DNA from 2 places in the Ralstonia sp. R-29 genome. Region 2 is predicted to be linked to the other one. Evidence: predicted binding sites of a transcription regulator. Region 2 holds the regulator's gene; the other holds the start of a gene.

What was found. The regulator FNR, encoded in region 2, switches genes on or off when oxygen is low (the NO sensors DNR and NnrR bind a similar motif). The targets are predictions, from matches to a motif close to TTGATNNNNATCAA.
Region 1: the regulator FNR is predicted to act here: its motif matches at 2,778-2,791, upstream of ACN9M1_RS06265 (universal stress protein).

Annotation. Positions count from the first base shown of each region.
Region 1 covers NZ_CP184377.1:1,333,701-1,338,356, reverse strand. Annotated here, with positions in the region: gene ACN9M1_RS06285 (TraR/DksA family transcriptional regulator) at 1-15, opposite strand, end outside; gene ACN9M1_RS06280 (flavodoxin family protein) at 57-587, opposite strand; gene ACN9M1_RS06275 (BON domain-containing protein) at 645-1,298, opposite strand; gene ACN9M1_RS06270 (universal stress protein) at 1,327-2,166, opposite strand; gene ACN9M1_RS06265 (universal stress protein) at 2,183-2,683, opposite strand; gene ACN9M1_RS06260 (CBS domain-containing protein) at 2,993-3,460, shown strand; gene ACN9M1_RS06255 (YgaP family membrane protein) at 3,493-3,675, shown strand; gene ACN9M1_RS06250 (MgtC/SapB family protein) at 3,676-4,656, opposite strand, start outside.
Region 2 covers NZ_CP184377.1:1,896,061-1,900,716, forward strand. Annotated here, with positions in the region: gene scpB (SMC-Scp complex subunit ScpB) at 1-245, opposite strand, end outside; gene ACN9M1_RS08875 (sulfite exporter TauE/SafE family protein) at 731-1,474, opposite strand; gene fnr (fumarate/nitrate reduction transcriptional regulator Fnr) at 1,656-2,384, shown strand; gene ACN9M1_RS08885 (hypothetical protein) at 2,404-2,658, opposite strand; gene ACN9M1_RS08890 (FixH family protein) at 2,655-2,894, opposite strand; gene ccoG (cytochrome c oxidase accessory protein CcoG) at 2,931-4,406, opposite strand; gene ccoP (cytochrome-c oxidase, cbb3-type subunit III) at 4,403-4,656, opposite strand, start outside.

The DNA.
Region 1 (4,656 bases), 560 kb from region 2:
GGTCAAGTGGGTCATGCCCCTCTCCTTGTCGTGCGGGTCTGTTGTCATGTGCCGCGTCAAGCTTCGGAGGGCGACAGCCATGCCGGGCGCCGCCTCACCTGCCCCCACTGCCCGGCCACCCTAACCTGCTCGACAAAGCCGGCCACCTCTTCATGTGACAGGCCGGTCAGTACATCCCGCTGGCACAGCGCCAACACCGGCGAGGGAATCATCGAGGTGATCTGCGCGATCTCCTCCACGGCCCGAAACGCGCCGCGCGCCGCCATCACGCACACCACCGACAGGTGCCCCGGCAGCGGGGTCTGGTCTTTCAGGAAATCGCGCATGGGCGCGGCAAGATGGCCCATCCAGATCGGCGCCAGCACCACGATTTGTTCGAACGAGCCGAGGTCGGGCCCTTCATAGCGATACGGCGCGCGCTTGCCGAACACGGTTTCGATCACGCATCGCACGTCGCCAAGAAAACCGGCACGCGGGCGGGCGTCCGTCACCTCGGTCAGTTGCCAGCCGCTCTGCGCAGCCATCAGTTCGGCCACCAGGCGAGCGGTGCCGGTGCGCGAGTAATAGACGATCAATGTTCTGCTCATGATGAACTCCCAGGCAAGCAACTCGGGCGCGAAATTCGGGGCACAGGATTGACGCGGTCAGGCCTTCACCCACAGATGGTCGATGACGGCCCGCACGCCGGGCGCATCCCACGCAGCCTCGCGCGCGGCACGGCACTCGTTGAGATTGCGCAGCGCGCCGGTCAGCGTGACCGTACCGTCCACCACCGACACATGCACCCGCGCTGCATCCAATATGGCCTGACGCTCCAGCGCCTTCGTGATGCGGGCGGTCAGATCCGTAGGGCCCACCGCGCCACGCAAGGTGAGCGCGTTGGCGACGGCCCGAACGCCGCGCACTCGGCGCACGGTGTCCAGAGCAGCACGACGCTGAAAATCCTGGTCGACCTCACCGCGCAAGGTCACCGCGCCGTCGTCGACCGTCACCGCCACGGCACCTTCGGGCACAGAGGTGTTCCAGTGCAGCGCGGCGCAGATGGCCTGGGCAATCTCCTCGTCGGGGCGGCGCATGTCGGGCGGCACGCGTACATCCACGTGCACGACCAACGCCGTCACGCCCGCCACACGCCGGGCGGCGTCCTCAGCAGCGGCCTTGTCGGCAAACGTGTCGACGCTGCCGGTCAGCGTGACCACACCGTCCTTGACGCGCACGGCAAAGCGGTCGTCCTGTACGGCCGGATCCCATTCCAGTTCTTCCTCCACATCGTGCTTGAGTACGATGTCGCCTTTCATGGTGCGCTCCTTCGATTCACGCGCGCGCTCAGTGGGACAGCAGCACCGGCACCGTCATCGTGGCCAGCAAGGTGCGCGTGACCCCGCCCAGCACCAGCTCGCGCAGGCGGCTGTGGCCGTAGGCGCCCATCACGATCAGATCGGCGTTGCTGTCGGCGGCGCGCGAGAGCAGCATCTCACCGATCGCCACATCCGACTCCACACAGCGCACCTCTTCGACGGTCGCATCAATGCCGTGCACTTTGAGCGCGCGGGCCACCTGGCCGACCGTGGTGTCTTCGGCCCAGTGCGGCGGGCGTTCGCCCAGCATCTGCAACACGCGCACGCTGGCACCCGGCATCAACGGCAGCGCATCGTGCAGCGCGCGCGCCGATTCACGCCCGCCGCTCCATGCCACCAGTAGCCGCTGGGCGACCTCGGTAAACCGCCCGGCGTAAGGCACCACCAGCACGGGCCGCCCGGATTCGAGAATCAGCGTTTCTACAAAATCGGCTGCAACAAAGCCAGTCTGGTCATCCGGGTTGCGCTGGCCGACGATCAGCAGATCCGCCTCGCGCGCCTCGCGCAGCACCAGGGCGAGCGGGTCGCCCTCGACCGCGCGCCACTCGGCCTGTTCGCCCAGTGCTGCCGTGGCGTCACGAAAGTTTGCGTGCACGACGTCCCGCACGCGGTCGCGGCGGTGGCGGTCTTCCTCCAGGTATCGCGCCGCGCCTTCCATCATGTAGAACCAACTGGGGCTCGGCATGAAGCTGGCATACACGCCGATCAACCGGGCGTGGTGTGCGCGGGCGTACTGCATGGCAAGGTGCAGGCGGTGCACGGCGGCTTCGCTGGCATCCAGATGCACCATCACGCTGGCATAGGTCATGTCGGCTCCTTAACGTTTAGGCAATCACGACGTTGGAGAGCGGCTGGGTTCCCTCGTGCTCGGCTTGCGCCTCGGTGGCACGCACCAGCAGCACCGGCAACCGGCTCTGCCGCACCACGGCTTCGGCCACGCTGCCCAGCAGCATCCGCCGGAAGCCACGCCGGCCGTGGGTGCCGAGCACGATGGCCTTGGCATCCACATCGTGGGCCGCCTGTTCAATGGCGTAGCCCATGTCGAACGTGCCGATGGGGTCATCCACCACCATCGTCTTGACGCGCACCCCAGCCTTCTCGGCTTTTGCGCGGCCGGTGCCCACAATCTGCTTGCCTTGGTCGATGAGCGCTTCGGTAAAGCCGCGCACGTCGATATAGCCGACGTCGTACTTGAGGTAGCTGTTGTCAATGACGTGAGCGATGACCAGTTCTGCATCCAGCTTGCGTGCGAGCTCGATGGCTTGGTCGAGGGCGCGATCGGCGGTTTCGCTGCCATCCAGCGCTACCAGGATCCTGTCGTACATGGTGAGCCTCCGTATCAAACGGGCTGCACGCAGGGTTCGGCATGCGGGCCTCGGTTTGTCTGCTTCCATGTTGGATCAACTGCGCGGTGGCCCCTTGATTTACATCAGCGTTTGGCCCAGCGCTGGTGCGTGGCGATCGCTTGATCTGCCTCAATGGGCAAGATGCGACGCCCGCTAGACTCATCCGCCTATTTGCCGCGACGCCCACCCAGGAGAAGCCGCGTCGCAGGGGCCTCACACCTTGTGCGGGATCAACACCCGATAGCGCCCCGTCCTTATAGTGAAAATGAATGTGCAACGGAGTCCAGCATGAGGGTTGACGAGATTTGCTCGCGCCGCATCGTCCACGTTTCGGCGTCGACGACGCTGCAGACAGCCGCCCGGATGATGCGGGACCAGGGTCTGCGTGCGCTGTTCGTGACCGAGCAAACGGCAACCGGCACGCGCGTAGCGGGCATCGTCACCGACCGCGACATGGTGGTCCACGGGATCGCCGACCACGACGATTGCTCCCGCGCCACGGTGGCCCAGGCCATGACGCGTGGCGTGCTGACCATCCAGGGCCATGCTGTCATCAGCGAGGCGCTGCGCACGATGATGGGCCACGGCTTGCATCGGCTGGCGGTGATCGACGCGCAGCAACGGCTGATCGGCATGCTCACGCTGGACGACGCCATCCGCGCGATGGGCAGCGAATGGACACTGCTCGCCGGCATCCTGGGCCGCGACCGCTGCGCGGAACCGGCTTCAAGCACACCGTCACATCTGACGGTCTAGCGCGTCTTCTTTCTCACCACGAGGAGCACATCATGCTGCCCAATGTTGGAACCCCCGATCGCGTTGTCCGCATCCTGATCGGCATCGCCATGATTCTGCTGGCTGCGTTCGGCAAGGTGCCGGTGTGGGTGGGCTGGCTAGGCCTGGTGCCACTGGTGACGGGCGTGATTCGCATCTGCCCGCTCTATTGGGTGCTGGGCATTGGCCGGGATTGATCAACGCACCACCAAGAAACCCGCCCAACCCAGGGCCACCATGGTCAGCAGGCCGATGGCAACACGGCCCGCAAAGACCTTGCCGCCGCCGAGTGCCGCCACCAGCTTGGCGAGCGTATTGACCGTCAGGGCCAGCATGATCAGCAGGCTGGCCGTCGGAGGCGCAAGAGTGCCATTGATCGTCTGCGCGGCAATGGAAGCCGTGGCGGCATGCACATCTGCCAGGGCACCCAACAGGGTCACGGCAGCCACAGCCACCGATCCAAACCACATCTTTGCCAAGGCCGTCACCAGCAAGAGTGCAGCGGTCCACCCTCCAAAGCCGATGGCGATGCGCCAGTCAATCGACGAGGTCGCGCTGTCTTCCGCTGCCTGAGGCGCGCTGCGATCACGCAGCATCCAGAAGGCAACCCACGCGCCAACGCCCACTCCGGCGGCCATCAATGGCAGCGCCATCAGCTTGAGCAACGCAACATTGACCGCCGCGACAAGCAAGGCCATCTGGACCAGCGTGGCAACGTTGGACATCAACGCAGCGGCAACCGCACCTTCCACAGACGCCTGCTGCGCCCGCGCCCGCCCGCCCATGGTGGCGATGGTCGCCACGCTGGAGGCAAACCCGCTGAACAGCCCGGCCAGCGGCAACCCGATGTGGCTGCCCAGCCACCGCGCCGCCAGGTGTCCCGCATTGCCCGTCACCATCACGAGCAGCACCACCAGCCAAAGCGTATGCGGGTTCCACACCTGCAGCGGCCCCATGGGGCGATCGGGAATGGCGGGCCACACCAGCAGCGCGGCCACGGCCAGCGTCAGCAGGTCAGCCAGTTCACGCTGGGTGATGACGGTGCGGGCAAACCGATGCAAGGCGGCCTTGGCATACAACAGCACCAGCAACACGGTGCCCAGGCCTGCGGCCATGTCGGGGGCAACCACTGCGTAGGCCCCCAGCAAGGTGGTGGCCACCAGCGCCACTTCGGTCGT
Region 2 (4,656 bases):
TCCGGATGCAGGCGATCAAGATACACACGCATCTCTGGGCGGCTCTGCAGGCGCCAGCCCGAAGCCAGCGCGACCAGCTCGACGCCGCGATTGAGCCAATCCTGGCGCAGCTCTTCGAGCAACACGCGGATGGTATCTGCGGAAACATCTTCGTCGAACAGCTTGCGCAAGTCATTGACTCGCAATGGGTCTTGCGCGCAGATCAGCGCGGTCTCGAGGACGATTTTCGCCTCTTGGGTATTCATTAGGTTGAACGGTTCGTCATTGCTCGCGCGCGGCAGGTCGCCGTCACGCTTGAGGTTTGTCGTTCCGCCGCGACGCACGCGGCATTTCAGAATGCTGTTGCCCGCCCGGGCCCGGCGCGCGATGGCCAATTGATCCAATTGGGCCATGCACCGTAACGCAGTGGCTGTGCCCGCAAAAAAAGGGCCGGAGGAGCGAGTTGATCCGGTGCCAGTCTGGCACCACTAGGGCAATTTCTTCCGCCGCCATGGGGACGGATACTGCACCGGGCGGCTGCCGAAGAGACTGGCCACCTGCCCGAATCGACGGTCCAGGGCGGCATTGCCGCTGGATGGCGTCGCCTGGTGCCGCGCTTGGGATTGTTAATTTGCGCGGAGGGCGAGTCGAATTGTCGTCGATTGTAGGGCAATTTCTGGCGGCGCCGCAACCGGGAAGATGTTTGAACTGCCGCCCCGGGCGGGATCACCATCTCCGGCGCTTCAAACGGCTACAGCACCAGACAGAAGCCATGTGCGTTGAGCATCTCTGGCAGCCAGGCGGCGCAGACCAACCCCCAGATACCGAATGCGGCAATGGTGGCGCCCGCTGCGCCCCGCGCCCATCGCAGGCGGGACAATCCGCGCAGCCAGCCGGCGAGCCCCGACATCATCAGAAGGTTCGGTAGCGTGCCCGCACCAAAAGCCAGCATCACCACCGCGCCGGAGGCTGCGTTGCCCGCCAACAACGCGACGGCAAGCGCGCCATACACCATGCCGCACGGCACGAACCCCCAGGCCAGCCCGATGACGTAGCGGCGAACCAGCGGAGGTTGCGCCCCCAAGCCACCGCCTAACCGTGCGGCCAAGCCCGACAAACCGCCCGTCAAGCGACCAAGCACCCGCTCCACCGCCGGTGCGCGCCAAGCATCTCCTGTTGTGCGCATGAGCAACAAAAGCCCATATGCCAGCAACAACGCGCTGGCCAGCGCAAACAGTCCGCGCTGGATTGGCAGCCACTGCTGACGCCAGACCGTGGCCCCCAGCGCGCCCATGGCCGCCCCGAGCAACGCATACGTGGTCAGCCGCCCGGCGTGCATGACCACCTGCTCAAACCACAACCGGCGGCGCGACACCATGCGCACCGGCGCTGCCCCGCGCTCCGCGGCAAGCGCAATGCCACTGCACATCGCCAAGCAATGCACACCCCCAAGCAGCGCGATCAGGAAAACGCTCAACAGCGCAGCCGCACTCATCTTTTTGATGCTCTTTTGATATGGACCAAAGTTATGGTTTTACGCGCGGGAATCAAATGAATTTCCCGCGATTCACGCCATCGGAAACGTCCGATAGTGACAAGGTCGTCGCTATAATACGGCCCAGTTGCACCATAAGAATTTCTCATTTCACTTCCTCGAAATTCACTCGCCCCCACCCGTGCTCACACGAATCGCGCTCTCCGACCAAGCCTCGCGTTGCTCTACCTGCGTACTCGGGCAAATCTGCCTGCCGGTGGGCATGAATTCGGATGACGTGCGCAAAATGGACGAGTTGGTTACCGAGCGCATCCGCATCAAGAAAGGACAAACGCTGTATGCGCTGGGCGATCCGCTCGAGGGCGTGTATGGCATTCGGTTTGGCACACTCAAAACACATCTGACGCTGGAAGACGGCCGCCACCAGATCACCGGTTTTCACCTGCCGGGCGAGATTGTCGGCTTGGATGGCATTGGCGATATGCGGCATGTGTCGGATGCCACGGCGCTGGAAGACACCGAAGTCTGCGTGGTGCGCTATGACGAGTTGCAGCAGCTTTCGCGTCGGCTGCCGTCGCTGCAGCATCAGTTTCTGCGGATCATGAGCAAGGAGATTTCGCAGGACCACCAGATGCTGCTGACGCTCGGTTCGATGCGCGCCGAGGAACGCCTGGCCGCGTTTCTGCTGAACCTGTCCAAGCGTTCGGCGCAGCGCGGGTACTCGTCGACCGAGTTTGTGCTGCGCATGAGCCGTGAAGAACTCGGCAGCTATCTGGGCCTGAAGCTGGAAACCGTGAGCCGCCTGTTCTCGCGCTTTGCCGAGGCGGGCCTGATCCAGATCCGCCAGCGCCACGTCAAGCTGATCGACATGGCCGGCCTGCGCCAAGTGATGAGCGGTCAGGCCAGCTGAATCTGCTTTCGGCATCCGCTCAGATGAGCGGATGTTCATGCGCTTCAAGCTTGCCAATGCCCGGCGACACGTACAACGTGAGCGCGCTCGACAAGCCGCACAACAGCCAGAACACAAAGAACGACACCGTGTAGACCGCCTCGGCCGACACGGTGATCTGCTCGCCGAAAAAGCGCAGGTCTGCGGGGTCAACCACCGCAAAGACGACCAGCTCGGCCAGCGCGGCACACAAGAACGCCGGCCACAAGATCCACATCAGGATGCGGCGTTTCATCGGACCTCCGCGTGGGCCGAATCGACTGCATGCGCGGGCGATGCGGTGGCGCTCTTTTCGATCACCAAGCCCCGTCGCACAACGTTGTCCTGGATGACCGGGTCGGGATGGGACACAGCCAGCCAGATGGTGACGCCGCAGCCAAGCATGGCAACGAAGGGGCCGGCCATCAGCAGCCACGGCCAGGGCTCACGCCACCACGGTCGGGCTTGGGCGGAAGTTTGCGTTGCGTGCATCTGTGCCTCCTGTTGGGGATGTCGCTGAAGACCGCGTTAGCGCGGCACGATGAAGCTGGACGGTTCGCGCAACACAAGGCTGTCGCTATCGCTATCTGCCTGGATGACGAAACGGATCTTGTGCGAGCCGGCCGGTATGTCATCGGCAGGACGGCGCACGAGCACAGGCAGCAACCGATTGGCTGCGGGCGCCAGTTCAAGCGTGGTCGATTCACCGCTGCCACCGAGCACTTGCAGCGCCGGCAGGCCTTCTGCCGTAACCGTTACGCGCACGGGACGCTCGGACGCATTCATCAGTTGCAGGCGGTAGACGTTTTCGATCTTGTCGCCATCCACTTCGCGCGCGAGGGCACCGCGATCGCGAATCACATCCACCTTGAGCGGCTTGCGCATGGCCAGTGCCGTTACGAAACCGGCGATGAGCACCAGCATGATCGTCGTGTAGATCAGCACACGCGGACGCAGCAGGTGCCGGCGGGCTTGCTTCGGCGTCAGGCGCTCGTGCATCGCACGCTCTGAGGTGTAGCGGATCAGGCCGTGCGGGTAGCGCATCTTGTCCATCACCTGATCGCACGCGTCGATACAGGCGCCGCAGCCGATGCACTCGTACTGCAGCCCCTGGCGGATGTCGATGCCGGTCGGGCAGACCTGCACGCAGATGCTGCAATCCACGCACGTGCCCAGGCCCTGCGCTTCAAAATCTGCACTGCGTGAACGGCTGCCGCGCGGCTCGCCGCGTTCCGTATCGTAGGTGACGACGTAGGTGTCGGGGTCGACCATCACGCTTTGGAAGCGTGCGTACGGGCACATGTAGCGGCACACCTGCTCGCGCATGAAGCCAGCGTTGCCCCACGTAGCGAAGGCGTAGAACAGCAACCAAAAGGTTTGCCACGGCCCGAGCGAGAACGTCCACACTTCCATGCCCAACTCGCGGATGGGCGTGAAGAAGCCGACGAACGAGAAGCCCGTCCACAGTGCGATCAGCACCCAGGCAGAGTGCTTGGCTGCTTTCAGGCGCAGCTTGCGCAGGCTCCAGCGCTCACCGTCCAGGCGGATGCGGGCAAAGCGGTCGCCTTCAATATGCCGCTCGATCCACATGAAGATTTCCGTGTAGACCGTTTGCGGACAGGCATAGCCGCAGAAGAGTCGCCCCGCCACTGCCGTAAACAAAAATAAACCCAACGCCGACAGCACGAGCAGCAGCGTCAGGTAGATCACGTCCTGCGGCCACAGCACAAGGCCAAACAGGTAGAACTTACGCGCGCCCAGGTCGAACAGCACCGCCTGGCGCCCATTCCACTGCAGCCACGGCAACCCGTAGAAAACGAGCTGAGTGGCCAGCACCAGCCAGACCCGCCAGCGCGCGAATGCGCCCGTCACGGCGCGCGGATAAATCTTGCGCCGCACCTCATACAGCATCTGCTCGGTCGGTGCATCTTCAACACCCGCCGCCGAGGTCGATGTAGCGGCAGCGGTTGTCATGGGGCGCCAGGCTGGTTCTTGGTCGCTCATTGGGTGTGACTCGGATTGCTATTCGACAGCCCCCAAACGTAGGCCGCCAACATTCGGATCTTCTCGGGCGAGAGCAGGTTCTCGTGTGCCGGCATGGTGTTGTCACGGCCCTTGAGAATGGTCTCGACGATGGTCGCTTCCGAACTGCCGTACAGCCACACGCGGTCGGTCAGGTTGGGCGCGCCCAACGCCTGGTTGCCCTTGCCGGTGGCCATATGGCAGGCCGCGCAGACTGACTTGAACGTCGATT